DNA from 4 places in the Cobetia sp. 5-11-6-3 genome. Region 1 is predicted to be linked to each of the others. Evidence: predicted binding sites of a transcription regulator. Region 1 holds the regulator's gene; each other region holds the start of a gene.

Region 1 (3,760 bases):
GCAGGGTGCAGGCAGCCTGTTGGCGTTCCTTCTCGATCGACAGTGTCACCTGAACATTGGTGATGTTGTCGTAATGCCGTTCGAGGCGAGCGAGCTTCTCGTTGACATAATCGCGGAGAGGATCGGTGAGTTCCACATGATGCCCGGTGATATTCACTTGCATGGACACGCTCCTTTATCCAGCGGGTTGCCTTTGAATTGTAACCCTTTTTGACTGCGAGCAAACCCTGATTGAACGCGCGGCCACTTTCTGACTCCGGCCATGGTCTCGTGGCGATCATCTGCTGGCGAGAGCGGCGGTGCCGGTGTACCGAGCGTCTACCCCGACAATGCCCAAGCTTTGAACAAAGATCAACGCTGCGCTGCATCGTGGGGCAAGGCTTGTCTTCAACCCAGCGAGGGATATCAGCAGGTTCTTCATGAGCATCGCCTCGCATCACGGACGGAATGGGGCTCGAGAAACCGGCCGTTTGTGGCCAATGTCAGCATTTACGTCGACGTTCGTGTGGCAGGAGTCGGTGGGGACACCTGGCTATCTGTCCGTGGGATGTGAGAGAAAAAGAAAGCACTCTGGAGAAAAGTGGCTGGAAAAATAGGCAATTGGGGGCGTGAAGTCACTCACGCAGTCGCAAGGACAGGCATTGCCAACCGGTATTCAGACGACCGATTGGCAGATGATGCCAGGATGGCAGGTGCAAGGGGGCGAGCTTCAGCGCTCCGACGTGTGGAGCCCGCTGGCCTGCGGGTATCCGTTGTCGAGACTCACGCCAAGCGCTTGCGCTCGCTGGAGGAGGGGATGCCCATGGCCTCGCGATACTTGGCGACCGTCCGGCGCGCTACCTCGATGCCATCACTGGCCAGCAGATCCACCAGGCGTGAGTCGGACAATGGCTTGCGCGCCGGTTCTTCCGAGATCAGCTTGCGAATGCGCGCACGGATCGCGGTGCTGGAGTGCGCGTCACCGTTGCCGCTGCCACCCACCTGGCTCGAGAAGAAGAACTTGAGTTCGAACACGCCTCTCGGGGTGTGGATATATTTCTGGGTGGTCACCCGCGAGATGGTGGATTCGTGCATCTCGACCACTTCCGCGATGTTGGCAAGGATCAGCGGTTTCATGCCTTCTTCCCCCTGCTCGAGGAAGTCGATCTGGCGCGCCATGATCTCGCGGCCCACCTTGAGCAGGGTGTCGTTGCGTGAGGACAGGCTCTTCATCAGCCAGCGGGCTTCCTGAAGATTGTCCTTGAGGAAGGTGTTGTCCGCGGACTTGTCGGCCCGCTTGATGAGGGCGGCATATTCCGGCTGGATACGCAGCTTGGGCAGCGCTTCCGGGTTGAGCTCGACCTGCCAGCCGTGACGCGTATGACGGACCAGCAGGTCCGGGATGACGTAATCACTGGCAGGCTCGCCCCAGGCGGACGCCGGGCGCGGGTCGAGCGCCCGTACCAGACGAATGACGTGATCCAGCTCATCATCATCCAGGCTCAGGCGACGCTTGAGCAGCTTGCGATCGTCATTGCCCAGTGCCTCGAGGAATTGCCGCACCAGACGGCGGGCCTGGGCCAGCAATGGCAGATCGTCCGGCAGCAGGGCCAGCTGCAGCAGCAGGCATTCGCGCAGGTCTCGAGCGAACACACCGGTGGGATCGAACTGCTGAAGGCGCAGCAGGACCTGCTCGAGTTCCGACGCCTTGAGGCCGGGCAGTCCCTGACCTCGCAGGCCATCGACCAGTTCGTCCAGGCTCATGCTCAGGTAGCCGGCCCCATCCACCGCATCGATCAGACTCTCCGCCATCTGCCGTTCACGCGCATCGAGGTCCGTCATCGCCAGCTGCCAGCGCAGATGGTCCTGCAGGCTTTCGACACTGGTGTTGCGATCGAAGTCCGGCCCGTCCTCGCTCGAGCTTCCGCTGCCGGAACTGGTCAGGCTGCCTGCGTGGTCCTGGTAGAGGTCCGACCAGTCACTGTCGAGAGGGTATTCTTCAGGAATCTCGCTGTTGGTCTCGGAGGTGGAGATCTCGCTCTTGTCCTGTGTCTCCGCGACATCCAGCGACTCGTATTCCTCGTCAAGCTCCAGCATGGGGTTTGACTCGAGCGCCTGCTGTATCTCCTGACGCAGGTCCAGCGTCGACAACTGCAGCAGCTGGATCGCTTGCTGAAGTTGCGGGGTCATGGTCAGGGAAGTGCCGAGTCGAAGCTGCAAGGTGGGTTTCATGGGGTCTGTCATTCACGGCAAAGGAACGTGCATCTACGCTATACCGTGGGTCGGGGCACTGACAAGGGGCAGTCGAGAATATTCAAGCAACTTGCATGCCATGTTGCCACCAAGGTGGTATGGACGTCATGCATTCGAGTGAGGTGTGGCAGAGCAGGAGGGTTCACGGGGAGATTACGCAAGCGCATGTCGAGGCGCTTGCGTGAGGGGGCGGGGAACGAGGCCCCGACAGTGAAGCAGGAAGTGGCGGGTGGTGGAGGGTGCTGGTGAGAGCAGAAGAGGTCGGACGGCACTCACCAGGCTGACGGCACTCTCGGGCTAGAGCTTGAACTCATGGCCCAGGTAGACATCACGCACCTGCTGGTTGGCGAGGATGGTGTCGGCGTCGCCATGCGCGATGATCTGACCATCGCCCACGATGTAGGCGGTATCGCAGATGTCGAGTGTCTCGCGCACGTTGTGGTCGGTGATCAGCACCCCGATGCCGCGGTCGCGCAGCTGGCGCACGATGCTCTTGATCTCGCCCACCGAGATGGGGTCCACGCCGGCAAACGGCTCATCGAGCAGCACGAAGTCCGGCTCGGTGGCCAGTGCGCGAGCGATCTCCACGCGGCGGCGCTCCCCGCCGGAAAGGCTCATGCCGGCACTGTCACGAATATGCGTGATGCTGAACTCGTTGAGCAGCTCCTCCAGGCGTGCCTTGCGTCCGTTGCGATCCAGGTCCTTGCGCGTCTCGAGGATCGCCATGATGTTGTCGGACACCGAGAGCTTGCGGAAGATCGAGGCTTCCTGGGGCAGATAGCCGATGCCGGCGCGAGCCCGCTGATGCATGGCGGCGCCGGACAGGTCGTGGTCATCGATGGTCACGCTACCGGCATCCGAGCGCACGAGGCCGACGATCATGTAGAACGAGGTCGTCTTGCCGGCCCCGTTGGGGCCCAGCAGGCCTACGATGTCACCTTGGCGGATTTCCAGCGAGATGTCCTTGACGACCTTGCGACCCTTGTAGGCCTTGGCCAGATGACGAGCGCTGAGGGTACGTGGGCTGGCAGCAGTCATGCTCATTGGTCCTTGCTGGCATTGGCGCCACGTGGCGTCAGGGTCATGTGGACGCGTGACCCCTCGGAGGATGAGGCATCGGTGCCATTGCTGGCATTGACCTGGCGCTTGTCCAGGAAGTATTCCACGTAGCCGCCTTCGAAGGTGTCGTCGCCTTTCTCCAGACGGGCATCGCCGACCAGTTCCACCCGGCGCTCCAGCGCGTGGTAGCGAATGGTATTCGCCCAGCCCTTGACCAGTCGCTCGTCGGTATCGGGTTTCTGCTCCATGTAGGCGCGCTGGCCGGTGGCCTTGACCAGGGAGATCTCGCCGCTGTCGGCGCGACTGATGTCAACGCGCGCGGCATCCAGCTTCATGCTGCCCTGGCGCATTTCCACGCGACCGGTATAGGTGGCCGTGCCGGCCTTGTCATCCAGTGACAGTGAGTCGGCGGCAATGTTGATCGGCTGGTTGGCATCGCTGTCCAGCGCCAGTGCGGTCGGGGAAAGCG
Region 2 (3,760 bases), on a different contig from region 1:
CTGATGCGCCAGCGGGTGCTGCTCCGCCCAGTCCTCGCGCACGCCCAGCACCTTTTCCTGCCCGAAGCGCCAGATATCATGACTGCCCGCCACCACCTGCCCCATGCCCTGCACGGCGGCCAGACTGTTCCAGGGTTCTCCGACACAGAAGCCGTCCAGCGCGCCACTTGCCAGCTGCGCGGCCATCAACGGCGGGGCCACCGCACGCATCTCGATGTCGCGATTCGGGTCGATCCCGCCGGCCGCCAGCCAGTAACGCAACAGATAGCGGTGAGAGGAGAAGGGATGCACGCTGGCAAGCTTGAGCGCCGCCTCCCCACGCTCGCGGCGCTTCTGCACGTGCGCCGCCAGCGCCCGAGACACCGCCAGCGGAGAGCCCAGGTCATGCCCCTCCTCGGCCAGCGCCGCCATCAGGGCCCGCGACAGGGTGATGGAGTTGCCGCCCAGATTGAGCGTCATCGCGCTGATCACCGGTGTGGCGCGGCCATCCAGCCCCAGGGTCGAGGTCAGCGGCATCAGCGCCAGCATCTGCGCGCCCTGCAACACGCCGGTCTGCAGGTCATCGCGCAGTGCCGCCCACGACGGCTGCCACTTGAGCGTCACGGCCAGCCCCTCCTCACGGAAGAACCCCTGACGCTCCGCCACCACCAGAGGAGCCGCGTCATTGAGCGGCATCAACCCCAGCGTCAACTGATGACCATTGAGAAGAGAATCACTGAGCATCACATCCACCTTTTGAACGATCGAAAGAGAAGGACATCACGAGACTCGGCTCAGTGCCGACGCGACGCCTTGAGCAGCTCATCGGCCAGCTCGTGCAATGCCAGACGCCGATTCATCGCGGTCTTGCGCAGGTATTGGTAGGCCGCATCCTCCCCCAGTCCGCGACTCTCCATCACCAGCGCCTTGGCGCGATCCACGCTGCGCCGCTGTATCAGAGTGGTCTGGGTGCGATTGAGCTCGCCCTTGAGGGCACGGTGAGCCTCGAAGCTGGTGATGGCCACCTCGACCATGCTGCGCACCATCGCCGGCATGACGTGATCCACCACGTAGGCGGACACGCCGGCGCCAGCCGCCTGGCGCACCAGGTCCGGCGCGTCCTCACTGGCCAGCATGATCATCGGCTTGGGATAGTGACGCCCCAGCTGGCCGAGGTGCTCGAGGGTGTCACGGCTGGGCAGGTCGGCGTCGATGATCACGGCATCCGGCTGATGGTGCTGCACCAGCGCATGCAGGTCCTCGTGTTCATCGACCCGCAGCGCCACCTCGAAGCCGGCGCTCAACAGCGCCTGCTCCAGAGCGGCGGAACGCTCGCTGCGCACATCGACGATCAACACGGTCACGGGCATATCAGGCTTCCTTGGCAGTGTGTCAGGCGGTGGTGCCGGGGTGTCAGGCGACGCCTCGAGCGATCAGGCACCGACGTCCGAGATCAACGACGACGGCGTCTTCGCAAGCGGGAGTCAGGATGGCGTCACGCCTCTGACACTGCAGGATTCATGCCACAAACTGGTGCAGCGCTGGCCTTAAAGGCCTTCCGCAGTGCGCAAGGGCGCGCCCGGCTGCACAGCAATGATGCATGGCGTGATCTGGCGATCTCTCGCCCGCCACGTGCGCCAGACTGGATCATCCTCACCCCGCCGCGCACCGCCACTGGGCATCGCCCTGCTTACTCCCCACTGCTGTCTTGCCCGACATGATGATTCCAAGCCCTTGATATGACGGGGGTTGGACGCACAACACCCCCGCAAGTGGCGCGCTACTTGCTTTGAGTCAGGCAATGGCAGACAAGCGTGCCATGCATCATCCATGACGTGGACCAGGCTCCCGGGAGTACGAGTGCGTCGAACCAGGCCCCTCAATGACGAGGCGCCCCGCTGTCGTTCACAGCTGTTCGACCACCCGTCGTGCGCCGAGACCCTGGCGTCCGGCACCGACGCTGTACCAGGAGCCCACTCATGGATATTCGCAACAAGGCCAGCCGTATCCGGCTGTTCAGCTTCAATACCCCGCAGATGCGCGCCTTCCACATGTCGTGGTTCGCCTTCCACGTCTGCTTCTTCGGCTGGTTCGGCATCGCGCCCTTGATGGCCGTGGTGCGCGATGACCTCGGCCTGACCAAGACCCAGATCGGCAACACCATCATCGCCTCCGTCGCCATCACGGTGATCGTGCGACTTGCCATCGGCGTGCTGTGTGATCGCATCGGGCCACGCAAGGCCTACACCTGGCTGCTGTGCCTCGGCTCTCTGCCGGTGATGTGCATCGGCTTCGCCGACAGCTTCGAATCCTTCTTCCTCGCCCGTCTGGCCATCGGTGCCATCGGCGCGTCCTTCGTCATCACCCAGTACCATACCTCCGTGATGTTCGGCCCCAACGTGGTCGGCACCGCCAATGCCACCACCGCCGGCTGGGGCAACCTGGGCGGCGGCACCACCCAGATGCTGATGCCGCTGGTGATGGCCGGCCTGCTGATGCTGGGCGTCGAGCAGACCCTGGGCTGGCGTCTGGCGATGGTCGTGCCGGGCATCGTGCTGTTCCTCACCGGGATCGCCTACTACTTCTTCACCCAGGATGCGCCGGACGGCAACTTCAGCGAGCTGCGTGAGCGTGGTGAGCTGCCCAAGGCCGAGAAGGAATACAGCATGCGCGCCACCTTCGGCGCGGCGGCACGCGACATCCGTGTCTGGGCCTTGTTCCTCGTCTACGGCGCCTGCTTCGGGGTCGAGCTGACCATCAACAACGTCGCCGCCATCTACTTCTTCGATCACTTCGATCTCGACCTCGCCACCGCCGGCCTCATCGCGGGACTGTTCGGCCTGATGAACCTGTTCGCGCGCACCCTGGGCGGCGTCTTCTCCGACCTGTTCGCCCGTCAGTCCGGCCTCAAGGGTCGCGTGCGCTGGCTGTTCATCGCGCTGCTGTGTGAAGGCGTGGCGCTGGTCGGCTTCGCCCAGATGGAAACCCTCGCGGTGGCCATCGGCATCATGCTGGTGTTCAGCCTGTTCGTGCAGATGGCGGAAGGCGCCACCTTCGGGATCGTGCCCTTCGTCAATCGCAAGGCACTGGGCGCGGTGGCCGGTATCGTCGGCGCGGGTGGCAACGCGGGGGCTGTCGCCGCGGGCTTCCTGTTCCGCAGTGAAGAACTGACCTACCAGGAAGGCCTGATGTATCTGGGCATGGGCGTGATCGTGATCTCGCTGTTCGCCCTGCTGGTGCGCTTCAGCGCCGCCACCGAGGCCGAGGAAGGCCGCGCCTATGACGCCGCCGTCGCGGAACGCAAGCAGCAGAGCGACCAGCAGCCCGTGTCTGTCTGAGCCTGTCTCTTCCTGAGACTTTCTCAAACCTCTGACACATGCAGCCCTGATATACGGAGCCCTGATACACGGAGCCCTGACATGCAAAGGCCCCGCCTCTTGAGAGGCGGGGCCTTTGTGCATTCACACCTTGCGGTTCGCCGTGCTCGCGAGCGAGTCACGGCCAGCCATCAGCTGTCGGTAGCGTTCTCGACGCTGTCACCGGCGTCTTCCACGGCGTTGTCCATCTTCTCGCCAGCCTTCTCCATCGGGCCCTCGTCCTCGCAACCGGCGAGTGACAGGCCACCGAGACCCAGCATGGCAATCATCAGCGAACTACCCAGAGTCTTGAGCTTCATGATGTCTCTCCTTGAATCATCGGTCGGGATAACGCCCCGGCCTGCACACCAGTACAGACAACAGCGCGGGGATACACAGGACATGGAGCGGGTGTCGCGCGGTTT
Region 3 (3,760 bases), on a different contig from region 1:
CAGGCCACCGACGGCGCCGATCAGGGTGGCAGCACCGACACTCGGTGCCAGCGGACCAGCGGTGATGGCGACCAGGCCAGCCAGGGCGCCGTTGAGGGCCATGGTCAGGTCAGCCTTGCGGAACCACAGGCGGGCGAGGATCAGGGCGGCGATGACACCCCCGCAGGCAGCGGCGTTGGTGTTGACGAAGACCTGAGCGACCGCGTTGGCTTCATCGATGTTGGACAGCACCAGCTCGGAGCCGCCGTTGAAGCCCAGCCATCCCAGCCACAGGATGAAGGTGCCCAGGGTCGCCAGCGGCAGATTGGAGCCCGGGATGGCGTTGATCTCACCGTTCTTGCCGTACTTGCCCTTGCGAGCCCCCAGCAGCAGCACGCCAGCCAGTGCGGCGGAAGCGCCTGCCATGTGCACGATGCCGGAGCCGGCGAAGTCACTGAAGCCCGCTTCGCTCAGGAAGCCGCCACCCCAGGTCCAGTAACCCTGGACCGGGTAGATGACGCCCGTCATGACCACGGCGAAGGCCAGGAAGGCCCACAGCTTCATGCGCTCGGCGACTGCACCGGAGACGATGGACATGGCGGTCGCCACGAACACCACCTGGAAGAAGAAGTCGGAACGCGCGCTGTAGTAGATGTCGCCACCGGAAGCGAGCGCTTCCTCAGCGGTATTCTCGGCGCCGATCAAGAAGCCCAGGCTCGGCAGGAAGCCGCCTTCGGCGCTTGAGTACATGATGTGGTAACCGACCACCATGTACATGGTGCAGGCGATGGCGAACAGCGCCACGTTCTTGGTCAGGATCTCGGTAGTGTTCTTGGCGCGTACCAGGCCAGCTTCCAGCATGGCAAAGCCGGCAGCCATCCACAGCACCAGGGCGCCACAGACCAGGAAATAGAAGGTATCAAGTGCGTACTTGACCTCGATGATCTCGTTCATGCGGGATTCTCCTTTATTATTGTGCGCGGGGCTCAGACAGCATCGGCGCCGCGTTCACCGGTACGGATACGGATCACGTCATCCAGCGGGGTGACGAACAGCTTGCCGTCGCCGATCTTGCCGCTGTTGGCTGCCTGGGTGATGGCGTCCAGCACCGTTTCCACACTGCTGTCATCAACAGCCACTTCAATCTTGACCTTGGGAAGGAAGTCGACGACATACTCGGCGCCGCGATACAGCTCGGTGTGGCCCTTCTGTCGCCCGAAGCCCTTCACTTCCGTGACCGTGATGCCTTGCACGCCGTTGTCGGCCAGCGCTTCACGCACGTCGTCCAGCTTGAAGGGTTTGATGATGGCGGTGATCAGTTTCATGTGCTGCCCCCGTTTGCTACCGCAATGATCTGTCATGTTGAGTGCGGCCAATCAGACACTGCTGGTGGCCTGTTCCTGACAAGTGCATCGCACGAGGTATGCCATGAGGTTAAAAAATCTTTAAATTCATCTAGTTGTGCTGAGGGAAAAAGCAGCTCCGCAGCAAGGCCAAAAATGACGGCAAGGAGAACGCCATGGCGATGCACCGCTTTGGTGCCTGAATTGCGGCTTTCGAGGTAGGAGATAGCGCTAATATGGTGCACAAGGGCCGGTGCCTGCCGTCGGTTGTGAGAGATTCGGGGTCGAGACATGCGTCAGGCCAGCGGGTTGCGTATCCTTGCAACATGACATGATGTCCCCCACGTTTCGGGGAGATCCTTTTCTCTGACCGACAGTCCCATGATGGGCCCGTCGGCTTGCAATGGCTGAGGTGGAGCATGTTCAAGAACGACGTCATCGGGCGTATGGCCCAGCAGATCGGTGAGCGCCTCCAGGACGCCTCGCACGGCCCGGAAGAGCTGCAGAAGTCCGTACAGGGCGTGATGCGCAGCGCCTTTGATCGCATGGAACTGGTGTCGCGCGAGGACTTCGACATCATGATGGATGTGCTGACGCGGACTCGCGGGCGTGTGGAGTCGCTGGAGAAGCAGGTCATCGCACTTGAGGCGCTGCTGGAGAAGCAGGGACTGGTGGCGGGTGCTGCGTCGACCACCGAGCCTGCCGTGGCGGTGGACGATGAGGGAGAGGCCGCGCTGGCAAAGCGGGAAGCCGCCAGCCACGCCGAGGAGATCGAGCGTCAACGCGACGCCTGAATGGCATGCTGCCAAAAAAACCGCCACACCCGTCGAGGTGTGGCGGTTTTTTTGTGTCCGTCGCATGAGGCGGGTGCCGGGCAGGTCAGACCGTCTGTGGACGAGACCCCATCAACCAGCGAACCAGGCCCACCAGAGATGCCACGATCCAGAACACCTCGATCACGAAGCTGGCGAGATTGAAGTTGATGCACAGGCTGATCAACAAGAGGATCGCCCCGCTCAGATTCATGAGGTTGTAGGTCAGGCTACGTGCATCGAGTCTGCCAATCTGCAGCAGAAAGAAGGCACCGACCACCAGAGAGGTGCCGAGCATGCCGATGATGTCCGCCATGGGTGCCAGCGAGGCAAGCATGTCTTGCATGGGGTGTTACTCCTGAAACAAGCCGAAGTCGTCCTGAATGGCTGGCCCTTTCCGTGGGTTGGACGATTCTCTGCCACCCTTGGGTGGCCTCCTTGAGACAGCTTGGCGGTTGTATCAGCAGGGCCGAGACAACCGATCAAATATACCAGCAGTCCCCCTCTTGAGGCACTCCTGTAGCGCCTGGAGTACCGCCTTGCATGTTCCATCAGCACTCTTCTGGTGCAGGCCCGAGGGCTTGTGATCAGCCAAGTGTTCCATGTCGCCAACTTCGTGAAATATCTGCTAGAACGCGCGTTATTTCATGGAAAAAGCCGGTTGATGGGCTATTTTCAACGTTCAGTCCGCATGAATGTCTCGAGCTGAACAGACACGGCAGCCAGTCCGGCGCATCGAAGGAGGCTGGCATTGGGTGGGGCCTGCGTGACTCTCGGGAAAGGCACTCCCTTCCCCCGCGCCTCTTCTCTTGAGCCCAGCCTCCTGAGTCATGCCAGAGCGTTTCTCCATTCACTTCTTCATGAACTTCTCCGTGAAACTCTTCATGAAGTTCATGCCGCGATGTCGTCGGGAAACGCTGCCGTTGGTTCATCGTGCGGGTGCCTCGCCCGTTCCGGGTGACGATATTGCCTCTCTGCCGCCTGTTTCGCCGGTCTGGCCGGGTGCTGGAGGAGGGCTGATGTCGCCCTCAGGTGTTGATTCAGAGTGTAATGCGTCACGCTTCGATGAGGTGGTGCGGCTCGGCGTCCATATCGATAGGGTTTTGCGTTGCCAGATGATGGATATTTGAGCGCTGGGAAATTCCCTGTCGAGGGGTTTATGTAATGTTATCCACAGTCGGTATTTTCCTTACGGATCCAGTAATTATAGGGGTTGGTGGCGTAATGAAAATTATGAAACGGGTGGCTGGAATCGCTGATAATACCGTTGCGGTGCAGTGAGGACATGCCGTGTCCGGCAGCGCGAGTGACATTTGAGGAGTGCCGCATCGCCAAGCGTTGAGTCGTGTGCACGCTGGCAGGTATGAGATTTGCCATGCTGGAGGAGATGGCACCGGTATCGTGCCCTCGCGCTCATGGCAGGCGGGTGCCTGCTCCGGATGGCACCGGTATCGTGCCCTCGCGCTCATGGCAGGCGGGTGCCTGCTCCGATTGCGCCGTGCAGCAGAGAGGCGGCATCACGCAGGGAAGACTCATGTCATTGGCAATGTTGCGCACGCGCGCATCTCTTGGTCTTGAAGCTCCGGAGGTGCAGGTAGAGGTACACCTCTCCAACGGGCTGCCGGG
Region 4 (3,760 bases), on a different contig from region 1:
TCGCCGCAGTATTACGAACACCACGGCTACTTCGGTCACGACAGCTGCACGGTCAACTTCAACAATGCCCTGTCGGCGTCTCATGGTATCCGACAGCGTGCCAGCTGGCCGGCCATCAACTTCTTCTTCAATACCTGGGTACAGCCCTGCGGCACCCTGGCGGTGGATGAGCCCTGGTCACGACCCGGCGACTATGTGCTGCTGCGCGCCGACCGTGACCTCATCTGTGCCTCATCCGCCTGTCCGGACGACATCGACGCCGCCAACGGCTGGGTGCCGACCGATATCCATGTGCGTATCTACGCCGCTGAACATGACTTCCCCCGCGGTATCGCCTATCGCAACCGGCCCGAGGAATTGCCGCGCATGACATTGCCCACCGCCTTCCATCCCTGCACCTCCGCCTTGACCAAGCAGTACATCGATTACCACGGCTACTGGCTGGCCACCCATTACGAGGGGTGGGGGGCCAAGGCGGAGTATCTCGCCTGTCGCGAACGGGTCGCGGTGATGGATCTCTCCGCATTGCGCAAGTTCGAGGTCGCCGGACCGGACGCCGAACGCCTGTTGCAATATGCGCTGACCCGCAACGTGCGCCGACTCTCCATCGGAGAAGTGGTGTATTCCGCCATGTGTCAGGAAACCGGCGGCATGCTCGATGACGGCACCCTGTTCCGCATGGGCGAGCAGACCTTCCGCTGGATCTGTGGTGATCCGGCCAGCGGCCAGTGGCTGCGGGATCTCGCAGAGCAGCAGGGCTATCGCGTCACGGTGCGCGACTCCACCCATCAGCTGCACAACATCGCGCTGCAGGGGCCGAAGAGCCGCGAGGTGCTGGCGCCGTTGATCTGGAATGCGCGTACCCAGCCGGAGGTGGAAACGCTGGGCTGGTTCCGCTTCATGGTCGGCCGTCTGGCGGGGCCGAATGGCATCCCGCTGATGGTGTCGCGGACCGGCTATACCGGTGAGCTGGGCTATGAGATCTGGTGTCATCCGCATGACGCCCCGGCCGTGTGGGAGGCGATCTGGGCGGCCGGTGAGCTGCATGGCATCGCGCCGCTGGGGCTGGATGCCCTCGACATGCTGAGGATAGAGGCGGGGCTGATCTTCGCTGGCCATGAATTCTGCCCGCAGACGTCTCCCTACGAGGCGGGCATCGGCTTTACCGTGCCGATGAAGAGCAAGGAGGATGATTTCGTCGGGCGTGCGGCCATGCAGCGCGAGACGCCGGAATCCCGCCATCGGATCATGGGCCTGAGGGTGGACAGCAGCGAGCTGGTCAGCCATGGCAATCTGGTCTATCACGGGCGTTATCCGGTCGGGGTGATCACCAGCGCGACCCGCTCTCCCTTGCTCAACCAGTCCATCGCCATGTGTCGTCTCGCCCCGGATTTCTCAAGCCCCGGAACGCAGCTTGAGATCGGTCAGCTGGATGGTCACCAGAAGCGTCTCGTCGCCGAGGTGGTGACATTGCCTTTCCATGATCCTGAGCGTCTCAAGGTGCGCAGCTGAGTGATGCATGACGCATGACCGAGACCTCGCGCGTGAGGCTGGCCGGTGACGATCCGTATATGCAGTACGACTCACGTCATATCACGGTGCAGGACGCCGCCTGCCTGCCTCAATAACGAACACCCTCTTGCCAGGTGGTGATTTCCGGGCTTCATATGTGAAGAGGTGTCCACGATTTCGAGAAGATATCAATGAAAACAACGTATTACTGAAGGTGGCCATCAGGGGGCATCTGGCATGTCGCTTGCTTTATCCAGCAGGTCCCCCTTGAAAAACAACAACAACCTTCGGGCAGACAGGGTTTCCACCGGCAGGCATGCGGTGGCAGACCCGGCCCGGAAAAGGAGAAAAGACGATGGATGAAAAGACGTTGCAAAGCATATTGGATATGCACCAGGCGATGAACATCGAGGTGTTCTACTGGTGGTGTACCGCCATCATGTTCCTGATCCACGCAGGCTTTCTGGCCTATGAGATCGGTGCCTCCCGTTCCAAGAATGCCCTGGCGTCCGGCATGAAGAACGTGCTGACGCTGGCCTCGATCATCCCCGCCTTCTACTTCGTGGGCTGGTGGATCTACAACGCCTTCCCCAACGGGCTGATTCCCATCGAGGCTTCCGCGGCACTGCCGTGGAGCGCGAGCATGCGCCCCGACGCCGATGACATGGGCACCGGTATCTTCTTCGCGGCCTTTGCCCTGTTCGGTGCGACCACGGGCTCGATTCTCTCGGGGGCGGTGATCGAACGCATCCGCCTGGGCGCCTTCCTGTTACTGGCGGTGATTCTCGGTGCGGGTGTCTGGATCCTGGCGGGTGCCTGGGGCTGGCATCCGGATGGCTGGATGCTGCACAAGCTGGGCTATCACGATGTCGGCGCGGCGGGCGTGGTGCATGCCGTGGCCGGCTTCTTCGCGCTGGGCGTGCTGCTCAATCTGGGCGCGCGTATCGGCAAGTACAGTGACGATGGCAAGCCGCAGGTGATCGCACCGCACAACATGCCGATGACCTTGATCGGGCTGATGCTGATCATCGTCGGTTTCTTCGGCTTCCTGGGTGGCTGCATCATCTTCAACACCGGTGACATCGGCTGGACCACCATCTATGGCAATCGCACCAACCTCTCAGCCTTCGCCTTCAATACCCTGATGGGCTTCGGTGGCGGCGTGATCGGTGCCTATCTGTCCTCGCGTGACCCGTTCTGGACCATGTCCGGTGCGCTGGGCGGCATCATCACCGTCGCGGCGGGGCTGGATCTCTACAACCCGGGCCTGGCCTTCGTACTGGCGGTCACCGGTGGCGCCTTGATGCCGAAGATCGGCGCGCTGCTCGAGAAGCGTGGCCTGGACGACTCCGTCGGCGCCTTCGCGGTACATGGCTTCTGCGGTTTCTACGGTGTGGTACTGGTGGGTGTCTTCGCCGCGGGCTTCCCGAATGTCGGCGAAGGCGTGCCGGATGTCTCCTTCACCGGGCAGCTGACAGGCGCGGTGGTGATGGCAGTGACGGGCTTCGTGCCGGGTTGGGGCGTTGCCTATCTGCTCAAGAAGTTCAACCTGCTGCGCGTGCCGCCGCATGTCGAAGTGCTCGGGCTGGACCTGTTCGAAGTGCCGGCCAAGGCCTACCCGGAGAGCATGGCAACCGAGTCATCTTCCAGCGTGCCGGCACGTTCCGGTGGGGTAGTGGCAGCACCGATGGACAAGCGTCCCGATATCAGCTGAGTCGGTTCTGACGATTACCCGCATGAGGATTGGCTCGTTTGTTGCAGCGTTCGTTGCCATCTGTCCTGAAGTCTGGCTGCCAGCCAGTGGCGGAGCGAACGGGCCGATTCGTTTTCTTTCTTCTCCAGGAGTCTTGTCATGGAAACTGTCGATACTGCGGTACATGCTGCCAACTATGCGTTCTTCTTCAGCAATTCAGGGATGGTGGCGGTCAGTCTGTTGATCGCGGCTGGCGTCTGCATCTCGTTGAGCGTCAATATCCTGCGCCATGAGAAAGCGTCATTCCGCAGCAAGAAGACCCTCTGATCCATCGGGGCCTTCTTGCTCCGCAACCACAGAATGCACAACGCCGCGAAGCCATGCTTCGCGGCGTTGTGCATTCTGTGGGCCCGATGTCACATGTCAGGTGACACAAGGCCGTCAGTCACTCAGATCCTGTCCGTCACTCAGACCTTGTCAGTCGCGAGGGAGCGTTCGGCGGCTGTCTCGCCGCCTGCTTGTCTGGCGCTCTTGTCGGGCTGCGCCAGGAAGGCT

What was found. The regulator sigma-54, encoded in region 1, starts transcription at its own class of promoters, with help from an activator protein. The targets are predictions, from matches to a motif close to TGGCACNNNNNTTGCTNT.
Region 2: the regulator sigma-54 is predicted to act here: its motif matches at 1,753-1,770, upstream of HXS66_RS05060 (NarK family nitrate/nitrite MFS transporter).
Region 3: the regulator sigma-54 is predicted to act here: its motif matches at 1,391-1,408, upstream of HXS66_RS10780 (P-II family nitrogen regulator).
Region 4: the regulator sigma-54 is predicted to act here: its motif matches at 1,746-1,763, upstream of HXS66_RS13845 (ammonium transporter).

What each region holds. Positions count from the first base shown of each region.
Region 1 covers NZ_BLWJ01000001.1:798,268-802,027, reverse strand. Annotated here, with positions in the region: gene hpf (ribosome hibernation-promoting factor, HPF/YfiA family) at 1-163, opposite strand, end outside; gene HXS66_RS03350 (RNA polymerase factor sigma-54) at 763-2,211, opposite strand; gene lptB (LPS export ABC transporter ATP-binding protein) at 2,530-3,270, opposite strand; gene lptA (lipopolysaccharide transport periplasmic protein LptA) at 3,273-3,760, opposite strand, start outside.
Region 2 covers NZ_BLWJ01000002.1:253,595-257,354, reverse strand. Annotated here, with positions in the region: gene HXS66_RS05070 (CmpA/NrtA family ABC transporter substrate-binding protein) at 1-723, opposite strand, end outside; gene HXS66_RS05065 (ANTAR domain-containing response regulator) at 774-1,349, opposite strand; gene HXS66_RS05060 (NarK family nitrate/nitrite MFS transporter) at 1,959-3,317, shown strand; gene HXS66_RS05055 (hypothetical protein) at 3,488-3,655, opposite strand.
Region 3 covers NZ_BLWJ01000005.1:237,193-240,952, forward strand. Annotated here, with positions in the region: gene HXS66_RS10775 (ammonium transporter) at 1-933, opposite strand, end outside; gene HXS66_RS10780 (P-II family nitrogen regulator) at 966-1,304, opposite strand; gene HXS66_RS10785 (accessory factor UbiK family protein) at 1,742-2,116, shown strand; gene HXS66_RS10790 (hypothetical protein) at 2,202-2,480, opposite strand; gene HXS66_RS10795 (hypothetical protein) at 3,007-3,264, shown strand; gene HXS66_RS10800 (YifB family Mg chelatase-like AAA ATPase) at 3,669-3,760, shown strand, end outside.
Region 4 covers NZ_BLWJ01000008.1:162,399-166,158, forward strand. Annotated here, with positions in the region: gene HXS66_RS13840 (DUF1989 domain-containing protein) at 1-1,512, shown strand, start outside; gene HXS66_RS13845 (ammonium transporter) at 1,868-3,226, shown strand; gene HXS66_RS13850 (hypothetical protein) at 3,365-3,532, shown strand; gene HXS66_RS13855 (NAD(P)-binding domain-containing protein) at 3,673-3,760, opposite strand, start outside.